One region of the Cupriavidus sp. PB-02 genome, then DNA from elsewhere that is predicted to be linked to it. Evidence: predicted binding sites of a transcription regulator. Region 1 holds the regulator's gene; each other region holds the start of a gene.

Region 1 (4,405 bases):
TTCACCGACGGCGACCTGCGCCGCCTGCTGGAAACCCCGCGCGACTGGAAGACCGTGCCCATCGGCGAGGTCATGCACCGCAACCCGCACGTGGTCAACGAGAACCAGCTCGCCGTGGAAGCGGTACAGGTGATGGAAGCCAACCGCATCAACCAGCTGCTGGTGGTGGACGACGACGGCCGCCTCACCGGCGCGCTCCATATCCACGACCTGACCCGCGCCAAGGTCATCTGAACGGGGCGCAAGCAAGGACACCATGCAGGCACTACTCGCCTCCCTCAGCGGCATCGTGATGCGGCTGCTGCCGCTGCTGCTGATGGCCTTCGTGGCGGGCAGCACGTTCTGGCTGGTCCAGATCAACTCGCCCAAGGAAGACCAGGCCGCGCAGACCACCAAGAAACACGAGCCGGACTACTTCATCGACCGCTTCTCGGCCACCGAGCTGGCACCGGACGGCAGCACCAAGATCCGCTTCACCGGCGATCGCATGGTCCATTTCGAGGACGACCAGACCTACGAGGTGACCCGTCCCGCGATGCGCGCCTACCAGCCCGACCGCCCGCCCGTCACCGCGCGCGCCGACATCGGCCGCATGAACGCCGAAGGCTCGGTGATCGACCTGTACGGCAACGGCTTCATCCTGCGCCAGCAGGGGCCCGACGCGTCCAAGGACCCGCAGTTGACCGCGGCGTCGAGCTACTTCCAGCTGCTGCTCAACGACGACATCGTCAAGACCGACAAGGCGGTCAAGCTCACGCGCGGCCCCTCGGTGATGACAGCCAACGGCCTGATCTTCAACAACGTCACCCGCGAAGTACAATTGCTCGGCAATGTACGCGGCACCATCATCACCGGACCGTCGCCGGGCCGGTGATGATCCCGGCACGGGGCCCCGTTGGCAGCAAGGCTGCAACGAACCCCGCCCGCCCCAGGCACCACCAACACGTACCAAAACGTACCAAGACGCCCTCCAGCGACCCCTGCCAACATGACTGCTTTCCTGACGACATCGTCCCGTCGACGCACCGCCCCTGCCCTGCTGGCTTCGGCAGTGGCCTTCGGCCTGCTGCTGGCCCAGCCCGCCCTTGCCGAGCGCGCGGACCGCGACAAGCCGATGGTGCTGGAGGCCGACAACGCCAGCTACGACGACGTCAAGCAGATCTATACGCTCACCGGCAACGTGGTGCTGACCAAGGGCACCATGATCCTGAAGTCGGACGCGGCCGAGCTGCGCACCGACCCGGAGGGTTATCAGTTCGCCGTGGCCACCGCCAAGCCGGGCAAGCAGGCGTATATCCGGCAGAAGCGCGAGGGTGTCGATGAATATATCGACGGCTGGGGCGACCGCATCGAATACGACGGCAAGCAGGAACTGTCCAAGCTGATCGGCAATGCCCGCATGGCCCGCCTGCAGGGTGCCAAGATGGTCGACGAGATCCGCGGCGCGGTGCTGACCTACGACAGCCGCAAGGAGTTCTACACGGCTGCCGGTAGCGGCGGCGAGGGCTCGCCCGCCAATCCTTCCGGCCGCGTGCGCGCAGTGCTGTCGCCGCGCCAGGACCAGGGCGCCCAAGGCGCGCCCGGTGCCGGCGGCTCGCCGCTGAACCTGAAGTCCGCGCCCGCGCCGGCCAACAAACCCTGACGCCGGCGCCGCATACGACATCCCCTGCGCCGCCGCCTGAATGAATGCCTGAGCCAATGACCGATACCGCAACGATTGCCGAAAAGCCTTTCGTCGAAGCCTCCACCGTCCTAGCCGGGGGCAGCACGCTGGTCGTGCGCCACCTGAGGAAGCGCTATGGCACGCGCACGGTGGTCAAGGATGTCTCGCTGGACGTGAAGAGCGGCGAGGTGGTCGGGCTGCTCGGCCCCAACGGCGCGGGCAAGACCACCTCGTTCTACATGATCGTCGGCCTGGTGGCGCTGGACGAGGGCGATATCGTGCTCGACGGCGACCATATCAGCGGCCTGCCGATCCACGAGCGCGCACGCATGGGGCTGTCCTACCTGCCGCAGGAGGCCTCGGTCTTCCGCAAGCTCAACGTCGAGGAGAACATCCGCGCCGTGCTGGAGCTGCAGGTGGAAAACGGCAAGCCGCTGGGCAAGGCCGAGATCGACCGCCGCCTCGATTCGCTGCTCGACGACCTGCAGATCGCGCACCTGCGCAACAACCCGGCGCTGTCGCTGTCGGGTGGCGAGCGCCGCCGCGTGGAGATCGCGCGCGCACTGGCCTCGTCGCCGCGCTTCATCCTGCTGGACGAGCCCTTCGCCGGCGTGGATCCGATCGCGGTGGGCGAGATCCAGCGCATCGTCAGCTTCCTGAAGGCGCGCAATATCGGCGTGCTGATTACCGATCACAACGTGCGCGAAACGCTCGGCATCTGCGACCACGCCTACATCATCAGCGAAGGCACGGTGCTGGCCGCGGGCGAGCCCGAAGAGATCATCGCCAACGAATCGGTGCGGCGCGTCTACCTGGGCGAGAACTTCCGCATGTGATGTACCGGCCTGCTGAAAGTGGTCAGAAGCGTTGTCTCGAGCGCTACCACACACGGCAGGTTTTGTTCAGGCAGCGCGTGGGATACCCCACAGCGTGCGGCGATCAGAGCGCATCAGCGATAGCAATTTCCGTTCCAACAACGGAAAGATGCGCATAAAATAGGTCGCATGAAACCGTCGCTACAGCTCCGCCTCTCCCAGCACCTGGCACTCACCCCGCAACTGCAGCAGTCGATCCGGCTGCTGCAGCTTTCAACGCTGGAACTGCAGCAGGAAGTCGAACAGGCGCTGACGGAAAACCCCCTGCTCGAGCGTGAGAACGACTGGATCGAAAGCCCGCTGCGCGTGGCCGCCGACGGCTCGGTCAACCTGCAGAGCGCGCCCGCACCCGCGCCGGCCGAGCCGCAAGGAAACGGTGACGCGCGCACCGACGCCGCGGGCGACAATGACAGCTACGGCGACAGCAGCAGCGGCGACGACTATGGCAGCGACTGGAGCCTTGACGACTTCGCCCGCCGGCCGCAAGGCGACGATGACGAAAAGACGCCGATGCAGCTGCGCGACGCCGAGCCGACGCTGCGCGAATACCTGATGGAGCAGCTCGCGCCGCTGAAGATCTCGACGCGCGACAAGGGCCTGGCGATCTTCCTGATCGAATCGCTGGACGACGACGGCTACCTGAGCGCGTCGCTCGAGGAAATCTGCACCGAGCTGCCGGAAGAACTCGAATTCGAGATCGAGGAAGTCCACGCGATCCTGACGCTGCTGCAGAGCTTCGATCCGCCCGGCGTGGGCGCGCGCAATGCCGCCGAGTGCCTCGCGCTGCAATTGCGGCGCCTGAAGCACCCGCAGCGCGACCTGGCGCTGGTCATCGTCACCAACCACCTGGAACTGCTGGCAGTGCGCGACTACACGCGGCTGAAGAAGGCGCTGCAGGTGGACGAAGCGGCGCTGAAGGCGGCGCATGAACTGATCCGCTCGCTCGCGCCCTATCCCGGCCATGCCTACAGCCGCCCGGAAGCCGATTTCGTGGTGCCCGATGTATTCGTGCGCAAGAGCGGCGGCGGCTGGACCGCGCAACTCAACCCGGATGTGATGCCGCGGCTGCGCATCAACGATATGTACGCGCAGATCCTGCGCGGCGCCAAGGGCGAGTCGGGCACGGCCGGCCTGCAGCAGAAGCTGCAGGAAGCGCGGTGGCTGATCAAGAACATCCAGCAACGGTTCGACACCATCCTGCGTGTCTCACAGGCCATTGTCGAGCGTCAAAAGAACTTTTTCACCCACGGCGAAATCGCCATGCGCCCCTTGGTTTTGAGGGAGATTGCCGATACACTGGGTTTACACGAGTCAACCATCTCCCGGGTGACGACCAATAAATACATGGCAACGCCGATGGGTACTTTCGAACTGAAGTACTTCTTCGGCAGCCACGTGTCCACCGAAACCGGTGGCGCGGCTTCATCAACGGCCATCCGCGCCTTGATCAAGCAACTGATAGGAGCCGAAGACCCGAGGAATCCCCTTTCCGACAGTCGCATTGCCGAACTGCTGGGCGAACAAGGCTTCGTTGTCGCACGCCGCACCGTTGCCAAGTATCGCGAAGCCCTGAAAATCCCCGCAGTCAATCTCCGCAAGTCTTTGTAGCCGAGCCCACCGCCTGCCTGGTGAGGCTCTTTCAGAAGGAGAAGCGCTATGAACTTCAAGATCAGTGGACACCACCTTGACATCACGCCGGCATTGCGTGAGTACGTGGAAACGAAGCTGGAGCGAATCGTCAGGCATTTCGATCAAGTCATTGGCGTTAGCGTGCTGCTCTCTGTCGATAATCACAAAGAAAAGGACCGGCGCCAGTACGCGGAAATCAATCTACATCTCAGGGGCAAGGACATCTTTGTTGAAGCGC
Region 2 (4,405 bases), 700 kb from region 1:
GCGCCATGTTGATGACGCCGATCAGGCCATAGGTGATGGCCAGCCCGAGCGCAGCCAGCAGCAGCACGCTGCCCAGGCTCAGCCCGGCGAACAGGTTGCCAATCAGCTCGGCGCGGCGTTGGTCGCTGCGCAGCGTGTCCAGCGCCTGCTGGGCGGCCAGGCGAACGTCGGCGTCGGGCTCGCGGTAGTTGCCGGCGCTGTCGCGCTCCACCAGCGGCGCCAGCTTCTGGCGGCTCTGCGGATTGCTGTCGTTGCCGAGGATACGGATCGCCTCGAGCCGCGCGTCATGCGCAGCAGGATCGGCCGGCTCGGCCAGCACCAGGTTGGCCCAGATCACGTCGAGGCTGGCGCGCAGGCCGGCATCGGCCTCGTTCTTGCGCGCGGCTTCGACCGCGGGGCGCGAGGCGCTTTCCGGCTGGGCGCGCAGCGTGGCGACCGCCTGCGCGCGCACCGCGATGTCGGGCGACTGCAGCAGCAGGCTGCTGGCGGCGCTGTCGACCAGTGCACGCAAGCTGTTGTTCAGGGTCAGCGATTCCAGTTCGTCGGTCTTCACCGAGACTGGTTTGCCGGTGATCGCATCGACGGTCTTGTCGCCGTCCTGCCGCACCATGCCGACCGATGGTGCGTATTGCAGCGCATCGTCCTGCAAGGCTTTCAGGATCGGGCCGGCCTGCTCGGGCGGTGCCTTCGCCAGCGCGGTCAGCGCCGCGGTCTTGGCGTCGAAATCGTCTTCGACCAGCGGCTTCAGGTCAGCCTGCGTCAGCGCCGCGGCCCACGGCGCCGCGGCCAGCAGCAGCGCTGCCAGCATGGCGCGCAGCCACGGCATCGCGTTTATCGGGAGGTGTTGGCGCATAAGGGCTGGCGGAGTGGCGGCGCTTATGCGCCTTGTTGTTCTGGTGTGCGAGAAGGGGGCGACGCGCTTCCCTCCCCCGCCTTGCGGGAGCAGGAAGCTATCGCCAGGGAGACGGACTTGCGTCCGCTTACATCACCTTGTCCGGCTTGCCTTCATTACCCGTGATAAACGGGCTCCACGGCTGCGCGCGCACCGCCTTCGGCGTCTTCCACACCACCGAGAACTGGCCATCGCCCTTCACTTCGCCGATCATCACTGGCTTGTACAGGTGGTGGTTCTCGCCCATGGTCAGCGTGAAGCCGTCCGGCGCCTTGAAGGTCTGGCCGTACATCGCCGCACGCACCTTGTCGGCGTCGGTGGACCCGGCCTTCTTCACGGCCTGCGCCCACATCTTGATGCCCACGTAGGTGGCTTCCATCGGGTCGTTGGTCACGCGCTTGTCGCCGCCCGGCAGGTTGTTGGCCTTGACCCACGCCGCCCACTGCTTGCGGAAGGCGTCGTTCTCGGGGTTCTTGACCGACATGAAGTAGTTCCACGCGGCCAGGTGGCCAACCAGCGGCTTGGTGTCGATGCCGCGCAGTTCCTCCTCACCCACCGAGAACGCCACCACCGGCACGTCCTTGGCCTTCAGGCCGGCGTTGCCCAGTTCCTTGTAGAACGGCACGTTGGAGTCGCCGTTGATGGTCGAGATCACCGCGGTCTTGCCGCCCTGCGAGAACTTCTTGATATTGGCGACGATGGTCTGGTAGTCGCTGTGGCCAAACGGCGTGTAGACCTCTTCGATGTCCTTGTCGGCAACGCCCTTGCTCTTCAGGAAGGCGCGCAGGATCTTGTTGGTGGTGCGCGGGTAGACGTAGTCAGTGCCCAGCAAGTAGAAGCGCTTGGCGCCGCCACCTTCCTTGCTCATCAGGTATTCCACCGCCGGGATCGCCTGCTGGTTGGGCGCCGCGCCGGTGTAGAAGACGTTCTTGGACATTTCCTCGCCTTCATACTGCACCGGGTAGAACAGCAGCGAGTTCAGTTCCTCATAGACCGGGAGCACCGACTTGCGCGACACGGAGGTCCAGCAGCCGAAGGTCACCGCAACCTTGTCCTTGCTGACCAGCTGGCGCGCCTTCTCCGCGAACAGCGGCCAGTTGGAGGCCGGGTCCACCACCACCGGCTCGAGCTTGCGGCCGAGCACGCCGCCGCTCTTGTTGATCTCGTCGATGGTCATCAGGGCCACGTCTTTCAGCGACGTTTCCGAGATGGCCATCGTGCCGGACAGCGAGTGCAGGATACCGACCTTGATCGGTTCCTTGGACTGCGCCATGGCCAGCGGGCTGATACCGATCATTGCCGCGGCGGCGATGGCCGACAGCTTCAGCATGTCACGTCGTTGCATTTGCAGCTCCCGTTTATGGTGTTAGTCAGGGACTACGCTCCCCGGGTGATGCTTCTGCAACTAGCGTGCCATTGGAGTCCTGGCGGTTTGAGGCCGGATACTGGCGGCCGGCGTGGCGCGACGAGGCCGGCGACCCCTGCGCGCACCATGGGCGTGCATTGCACGTGCGCACTGAGACAGTGCGCCGGCACAAATGCGTGCACCCACAGTGCATCGCGTGCGCGATCACGACGAAGGCGTGCGCCAGAACCGGGCGGACCCATACGGGGGGTGCGCGTCCCGCCCGGATATTAAGCGCACACTTAAACCCGTAGATACGTTCAAACCCTAAGGCTGTAGCGAAGCCACGCAGCAAAAAAACGGGGCCCCTCGCGGGGCCCCGTTTCTCGATGCCAGGACTTCAGTCCTTACATCACCATCATGTTGGTATTCAGGTTGTGCATGATCCACAGCGAACCCGCCAGCACGATCACCAGCACCAGCACCGTGAACAGCAGCGCGACCACGTTGCTGCGCTGCTCGGACGACGAGTCCAGGTGCAGGAAGTACTTCAGGTGGACCAGGATCTGGACCGCGGCCATGCCCAGGATGATCCAGAGGATGGTGCCCTTGTCCATGGTCCCGTCCATCACGAGCTTGAACGGGATCACGGTCAGGATCACGGCCAGGATAAAGCCGATCGCGTACGACTTGAAGCTGGCATGGGTGTCATGCGAGGCATGCGCGTGCGAGTCGTGGGCGCCATGCGCCGCCGGTGCGTTGTGTTGTGCCATCACACTGCTCCCATCAGGTAGACCACGGTAAAGACGCCGATCCAGACCACGTCCAGGAAGTGCCAGAACAGCGACAGGCAAGTCAGGCGCTTGACCAGCGTTGGGGTGATGCCCTTCCTGGCCAGTTGCCACATCAGCACGATCATCCACAGCATGCCGCTGGCGACGTGCAGGCCGTGGGTGCCGACCAGCGTGAAGAACGACGACAGGAACGCGCTGCGGCCCGGGCCGGCGCCTTCGGCGATCAGGTGGTGGAACTCGTTGATTTCCATCGCCATGAAGGCCAGGCCCAGCAGGAACGTGATGCCGAGCCACACCTGCACGCGGCTCAGGCTGCGGTTCTGCAGCGAGATCATCGCCATGCCGTACGTGATCGAGGAGAACAGCAGGATGAAGGTCTCCACCAGCACGTAGTTGAGCTCGAACAGCTCCTTGCCCGACGGGCCGCCTGCCACTTCGCCGCGCAGCACGGCGAAGGCCGCGAACAGTCCGGCGAAGATGATGCAGTCGCTCATCAGGTAGATCCAGAAGCCATACACCGTATTGGCACTGGTATCGTGGTGCGCATGGTCATGGCCATGGGCGTCGGCGTGAGCCGAGGCGCCGGCCTGCGCGGGGATGCGGTCTAGGACTTGAGTCGACATGGTTCTTAGGCCTGCGAAGCAATGCGCTGCAGTTGGCGCGTTTCGATCTGCTCGACCTCGGTGGCCGGCACGTAGTAGTCGATATGGTCGTCGTTGCTGCGGTGGATAAACGCCCAGATCATGCCCACCAGGCCAACGATGGCCATCCACCAGATATGCCAGGTCAGGGCAAAGCCGAACACCAGGCTGAAGGCGCCGATGATGAAGCCCGCGCCCGTGTTCTTGGGCATGTGGATCTTCTCGTAGCCTTCGGTCGGCAGCGTCTCGCCACGGGCCTTCATGTCGGCGAACGCGTCCAGGTCACGCACCACCGGGGTGTGCGCGAAGTTGTAGAACGGCGGCGGCGACGAGGTGGCCCACTCCAGGGTACGGCCGCCCCACGGGTCGCCGGTCACGTCGGCCAGCTTCTTGCGGTCGCGGATCGACACGACGATCTGCAGCACCTGGAAGAAGATGCCCAGTGCCACGAACACCACGCCGACCACGGCCAGGTACAGCCACGGCGTCCAGGCCGGGTTGTCGGTGTGGTTCAGGCGGCGGGTCATGCCCATCAGGCCCAGCACGTACAGCGGCATGAAGGCGAAGTAGAAACCGACCAGCCAGCACCAGAAGGCGCACTTGCCCAGGCGCTCGTTCAGCGTGAAGCCGAACGCCTTCGGCCACCAGTAGGTGATGCCAGCCAGGTAGCCGAACAGCACGCCGCCGATGATCACGTTGTGGAAGTGGGCGATCAGGAACAGGCTGTTGTGCA
Region 3 (4,405 bases), 810 kb from region 1:
CCAGGCTTACATCCGCCCAGGCATGGCTCGCCATTTCGGTGGCGGCCGGATCGTAGAAGTATCCGCTCACATAGCGCGCCGGGATGCCCAGCGCCCGGCACGCCGCCACCATCACCTGCGCCTGGTCCTGGCACACGCCGCTGCCCAGGCTGAAGGCCTCGGCCGCCGAGGTGCCGACATCGGTGGTATTGGGCTTGTAGCGCACCCGCTCGGCAATGCCCTGGGCCAGCGCCAGCAGCGCCGGGATGTCATGGCCGGCGGTCAGGAACGGCGCGGCGAACGCCTGCATTTCCGGTGGCGCCGTGGTCAGCGGCGTGCTGCCGAGGAAGTACAGCGGCGACACCCGCGACTCGCCGGGGGGCGGCACATCGCAGAACGCGTGATGGCCGTCGCGGTCGAGGTCGCCATGCGGCGGCAGGACTTCCACCTCACCGCTGGCCTCGATGGAGATGGTGCTGGTGGGCCCGGCGACGGTGAAGTTGTGCACGATATTGCCGAAGCCGTCGCGTGCCGCCGACGGGTTGCCGGGCGTGGCCAGTTGCCAGCGGTGCACGGTCTGCAGCGGGCCCGAGCGCGGCTCGAGCCGCACCTCGTGCACGCTGCGGCGCACCGGCTCGGCGTAGCGGTAGACAGTATGGTGGTGGATCTTGTATTTCACGGTATCAGGGCGCGGCGCGGCGGCGGCAGCACATGGTGGCGCCGCCGGCAGGCCCACGTCAGGCCGCCTGCAGCGGCACAAGGAAGTCCCGGCTGATGCCATTGCCGAGATCGCCGATGCGCTCCAGGAAGCTGGTCAGGTACGCATGCAGGCCGACGGCAAAGATATCGTCGATCCGCGCGTACTTCAGGTCGGCGTGGAGTTTACCAGCCTGGCGCTCGGTTTCCGCCGACTGCTGGTTGTGCACCGTGCCGAGGATCGCCACAACCTCGTCCATGCTCGATACTAGCGAGCGCGGCATGTCCGGACGCAGGATCAGCAGCTCGGCCACGCGCTGCGGCGTGATCACCGCACGATAGACCTTGCGGTAGACCTCGAAGCCCGATACCGAGCGCAGCACCGCGGCCCAGTGGTAGAAGTCGTTCTGGTCGCGGCTGGGGTCGCGGTGAACGTCGCTGTCGTCGCTGGCCGAGGCCTGGAACTTGACGTCGAGGATCCGCGCGGTGTTGTCGGCGCGCTCCAGGAAGGTGCCCAGCCGCATGAAGTGGAAGGCGTCATCCTTGAGCATGGTGCCGAACTGCACGCCGCGCGCCAGGTGCGAGCGGAACTTGACCCACTCGAAGAACGCCGACGGGTCCTCCTTCAACACGCCGTCTGCGATCATGCGCTGCACCTCCAGCCAGGTGGTGTTGACCGTCTCCCATACCTCGGTGGTCAGCGAGCCGCGCACCGCGCGCGCATTCTCGCGCGCCGCGCGCAGGCAACTCATGATCGACGAGGCGTTGGTCATGTCGCGCACCATGAAGTCGATCACGTCGTCGCGCGACAGCAGCCCGTACTTGTGGTCGAAGGCTTGCGTCAGCTCGGAGATATCGAGCATGGCCCACCAGCCCTGCTCGGCCACCTCGGCCGATTGCGGCAACAGCGAGGTCTGATAGTTGACGTCGAGCATGCGGGCGGTGTTCTCCGCGCGCTCGGTATAGCGGGCCATCCAGAACAGGTGGTCGGCGGTACGGCTCAGCATATCGACTCTCCTCGCATGGCGGCGGCAGTGTTCATCACGTGGTTGGTTGTCGTCGTCATCGTTCCAGCACCCAGGTATCCTTGGTGCCGCCCCCTTGCGAGGAATTGACCACCAGCGAGCCTTCGCGCAGCGCCACGCGGGTCAGCCCGCCGGGCACCATGCGCACTTCCTTGCCCGACAGCACGAACGGCCGCAGGTCGATATGGCGCGGCGCGATGCCGGCCTCCACATAGGTCGGGCAGGTCGACAGCGCCAGCGTCGGCTGCGCGATGTACTGCTCCGGCCGCGACTTCACCACCTCGCGGAAAGCGTCGATCTCCGCGCGCGTGGCGGCCGGCCCCACCAGCATGCCGTAGCCGCCGGCACCGTGGGTTTCCTTCACCACCAGTTCGTCCATGTGGTCCATCACGTACTGCAGGTCGTCCGGGCGCCGGCACATATAGGTCGGCACGTTGCTGAGGATGGCCTCCTCGCCCAGGTAGAAGCGGATCATGTCCGGCACGTACGGATAGATCGACTTGTCGTCGGCCACGCCGGTTCCGATCGCATTGCAGATGGTCACGTTGCCGGCACGGTAGACCGACAGCAGCCCCGCCGCGCCCAGCGCGGAATCGGGCCGGAACACCAGCGGATCGAGGAAGTCGTCGTCGACGCGGCGGTAGATCACGTCGATGCGCTGCGGGCCCTGCGTGGTGCGCATGAACAGGTGGTCGTCCTCGACGAAGAGGTCGCTGCCTTCCACCAGCTCCACCCCCATCTGCTGTGCCAGGAAGGCATGCTCGAAGTAGGCCGAGTTGTACATGCCGGGGGTCAGCACCACCACGGTGGGATCGGCGATGGCCTGCGGCGAGACGCCACGCAGCATGTCGAGCAGCAGGTCCGGGTAGTGCGCCACCGGCGCCACACGGTTGCGAGCGAACAAGTCCGGGAACAACCGCATCATCATCTTGCGGTTTTCCAGCATGTACGACACGCCCGAAGGCACGCGCAGGTTGTCTTCCAGCACGTAGAACTCGCCCTCGCCGGCGCGCACCACGTCGATGCCGGCCACATGGGCGTAGATGTCGCGCGGCACGTCGACGCCGAGCATCTCGGGCCGGTACTGGGCGTTGTTGTAGATCTGGTCGGGCGGGATCACGCCGGCGCGGATGATGTCCTGGCCGTGGTAGATGTCGTGGATAAAGCGGTTCAGCGCCGCCACGCGCTGGCGCAGGCCTTTTTCCAGCAGCGCCCACTCGCTGGCCGGGAAGATGCGCGGGATCACGTCGAACGGGATGGTGCGCTCGGTGCCGCTGTTGGCTTCGTCCTTGTCGCCGTAGACGGCAAAGGTAATCCCCACGCGCCGGAAGATCAGGTCCGCCTCTGCGCGCTTGTTGTCCATGGTGCTTTCAGACTGCCGCGCCAGCCAGTCCGCGAAATGCCGGTAGTGTTGACGCACCGCACTTTCGGGCAATGCCTGTCCTGCCTGGATGACCTTGGGCGCCCCGTCGGTGCGCCAGTCCAGCATCTCGTCGAAATACCGCCCCGCCATGATGGCCGTTCCTCCATGTCGCGGGCTTCCGGTGCCGCCACTTCCTCGCTGCTACCGGCGCCCTGGTTTTGCCCTGGCTGTCCTGCCCCAAGCCCGCCGCCGCTGCCCGTTCGGGGGTGCCGCGGCGATGCTGTCGAGTCACTGGCCCTTTCAGCATACTTGTGCCGGCGAAAGCCGCAAGCTGGCAGACGCTGGCCGGCACGGAAAGTGAACTAGCAAGATGTCTGCCAGCGCACGTAAAAAACGGCCGCCAGCGAGGCTGGCGGCCGTTTGGAGCCCGGGAGGATCGGTGCAGCCCTCAGCGCGTCGCGCCGGCGCCCTGCGCTGTGTTGGCCTGCAGAATCGTGTCCACCAGCGCCTCGGGGGACTGGCGGATATCGAGCACCAGCGCGTCGCGCGGTTCCTCGAGGGTATCGAGCTGGCTCTGCAGCAGGTCCGGGTTAAAGAAGTGCTCGGTACGCTCGGACAGGCGCTGGCCGATCAGCGACGCATCGCCCTTCATGAAGACGAAGGTCACGCCGCCGTCGGGCGGCGTCAGCCGGTCACGGTACACCTGGCGCAGCGCCGAGCAGGTGAACACGTGCGTGCGGCCTTCGGCGCGAGCCGCGTCGATGGCCGCACGCATCGCCGCCAGCCAGGGCCAGCGGTCCTCGTCGGTGAGCGGGATGCCCGCGTGCATCTTGGCCTTGTTGGCTTCACCGTGGAACGCGTCGGCGTCTTGGAAGCCGCAGCCAAGGCGCTGCGCCAGCATCTGGCCGACCGTGGTCTTGCCGCTGCCGGAAACGCCCATCAGGATATAGATCATGTCTGCTCCGTCGGTCTTGGTATCGGATGGTGTGGCCATCCTTGTCGGTCCTTGTCCAGCCTGACGTCCTTGCGGCGACGCAAAGGCGTCCGGGGGCGCTGCCGCCCCGCTGGAAACTTCAGGGGGAAAAATCGGCCTCTGGCCTGGCTATTGTGCGACGGTTTGCTCCGCGGCGGCAGGCTTGCTGCCGCTTGCGCCGGCTTTGGCAACCGCGGCGGCATCCGCCTCGGACAGGTCGAGTGCGCTGCCGCCCTCTTCCGCGATGCGGGCATGGCGCCGGAACAGGCCGAACAAGCCCCGCCCCAGGCTGAACTGCGCAAAATCGTCGGCCGGCGCCGCGGCCAGCTCCCGCGCCGCGAACGCGGCCTCGTCGCCCAGCCATTGCAG

The links. Region 1 encodes sigma-54, which starts transcription at its own class of promoters, with help from an activator protein. Its sites were predicted from a motif close to TGGCANGNAANCTGCTTT; they were not measured.
Region 2: urtA (urea ABC transporter substrate-binding protein) is a predicted target of sigma-54. The motif match lies at 2,291-2,308, and genes of this name have one in related genera.
Region 3: AC10V3_RS05565 (circularly permuted type 2 ATP-grasp protein) is a predicted target of sigma-54. The motif match lies at 3,426-3,443, and genes of this name have one in related genera.

The regions. Positions count from the first base shown of each region.
Region 1 covers NZ_CM177694.1:356,220-360,624, reverse strand. Annotated here, with positions in the region: gene AC10V3_RS01800 (KpsF/GutQ family sugar-phosphate isomerase) at 1-234, shown strand, start outside; gene lptC (LPS export ABC transporter periplasmic protein LptC) at 257-874, shown strand; gene lptA (lipopolysaccharide transport periplasmic protein LptA) at 989-1,642, shown strand; gene lptB (LPS export ABC transporter ATP-binding protein) at 1,699-2,499, shown strand; gene AC10V3_RS01780 (RNA polymerase factor sigma-54) at 2,668-4,146, shown strand; gene hpf (ribosome hibernation-promoting factor, HPF/YfiA family) at 4,195-4,405, shown strand, end outside.
Region 2 covers NZ_CM177694.1:1,052,139-1,056,543, reverse strand. Annotated here, with positions in the region: gene urtB (urea ABC transporter permease subunit UrtB) at 1-826, opposite strand, end outside; gene urtA (urea ABC transporter substrate-binding protein) at 981-2,237, opposite strand; gene cyoD (cytochrome o ubiquinol oxidase subunit IV) at 2,645-3,010, opposite strand; gene cyoC (cytochrome o ubiquinol oxidase subunit III) at 3,010-3,654, opposite strand; gene cyoB (cytochrome o ubiquinol oxidase subunit I) at 3,660-4,405, opposite strand, start outside.
Region 3 covers NZ_CM177694.1:1,165,627-1,170,031, reverse strand. Annotated here, with positions in the region: gene AC10V3_RS05575 (transglutaminase family protein) at 1-658, opposite strand, end outside; gene AC10V3_RS05570 (alpha-E domain-containing protein) at 717-1,682, opposite strand; gene AC10V3_RS05565 (circularly permuted type 2 ATP-grasp protein) at 1,738-3,213, opposite strand; gene AC10V3_RS05560 (gluconokinase) at 3,512-4,018, opposite strand; gene edd (phosphogluconate dehydratase) at 4,166-4,405, opposite strand, start outside.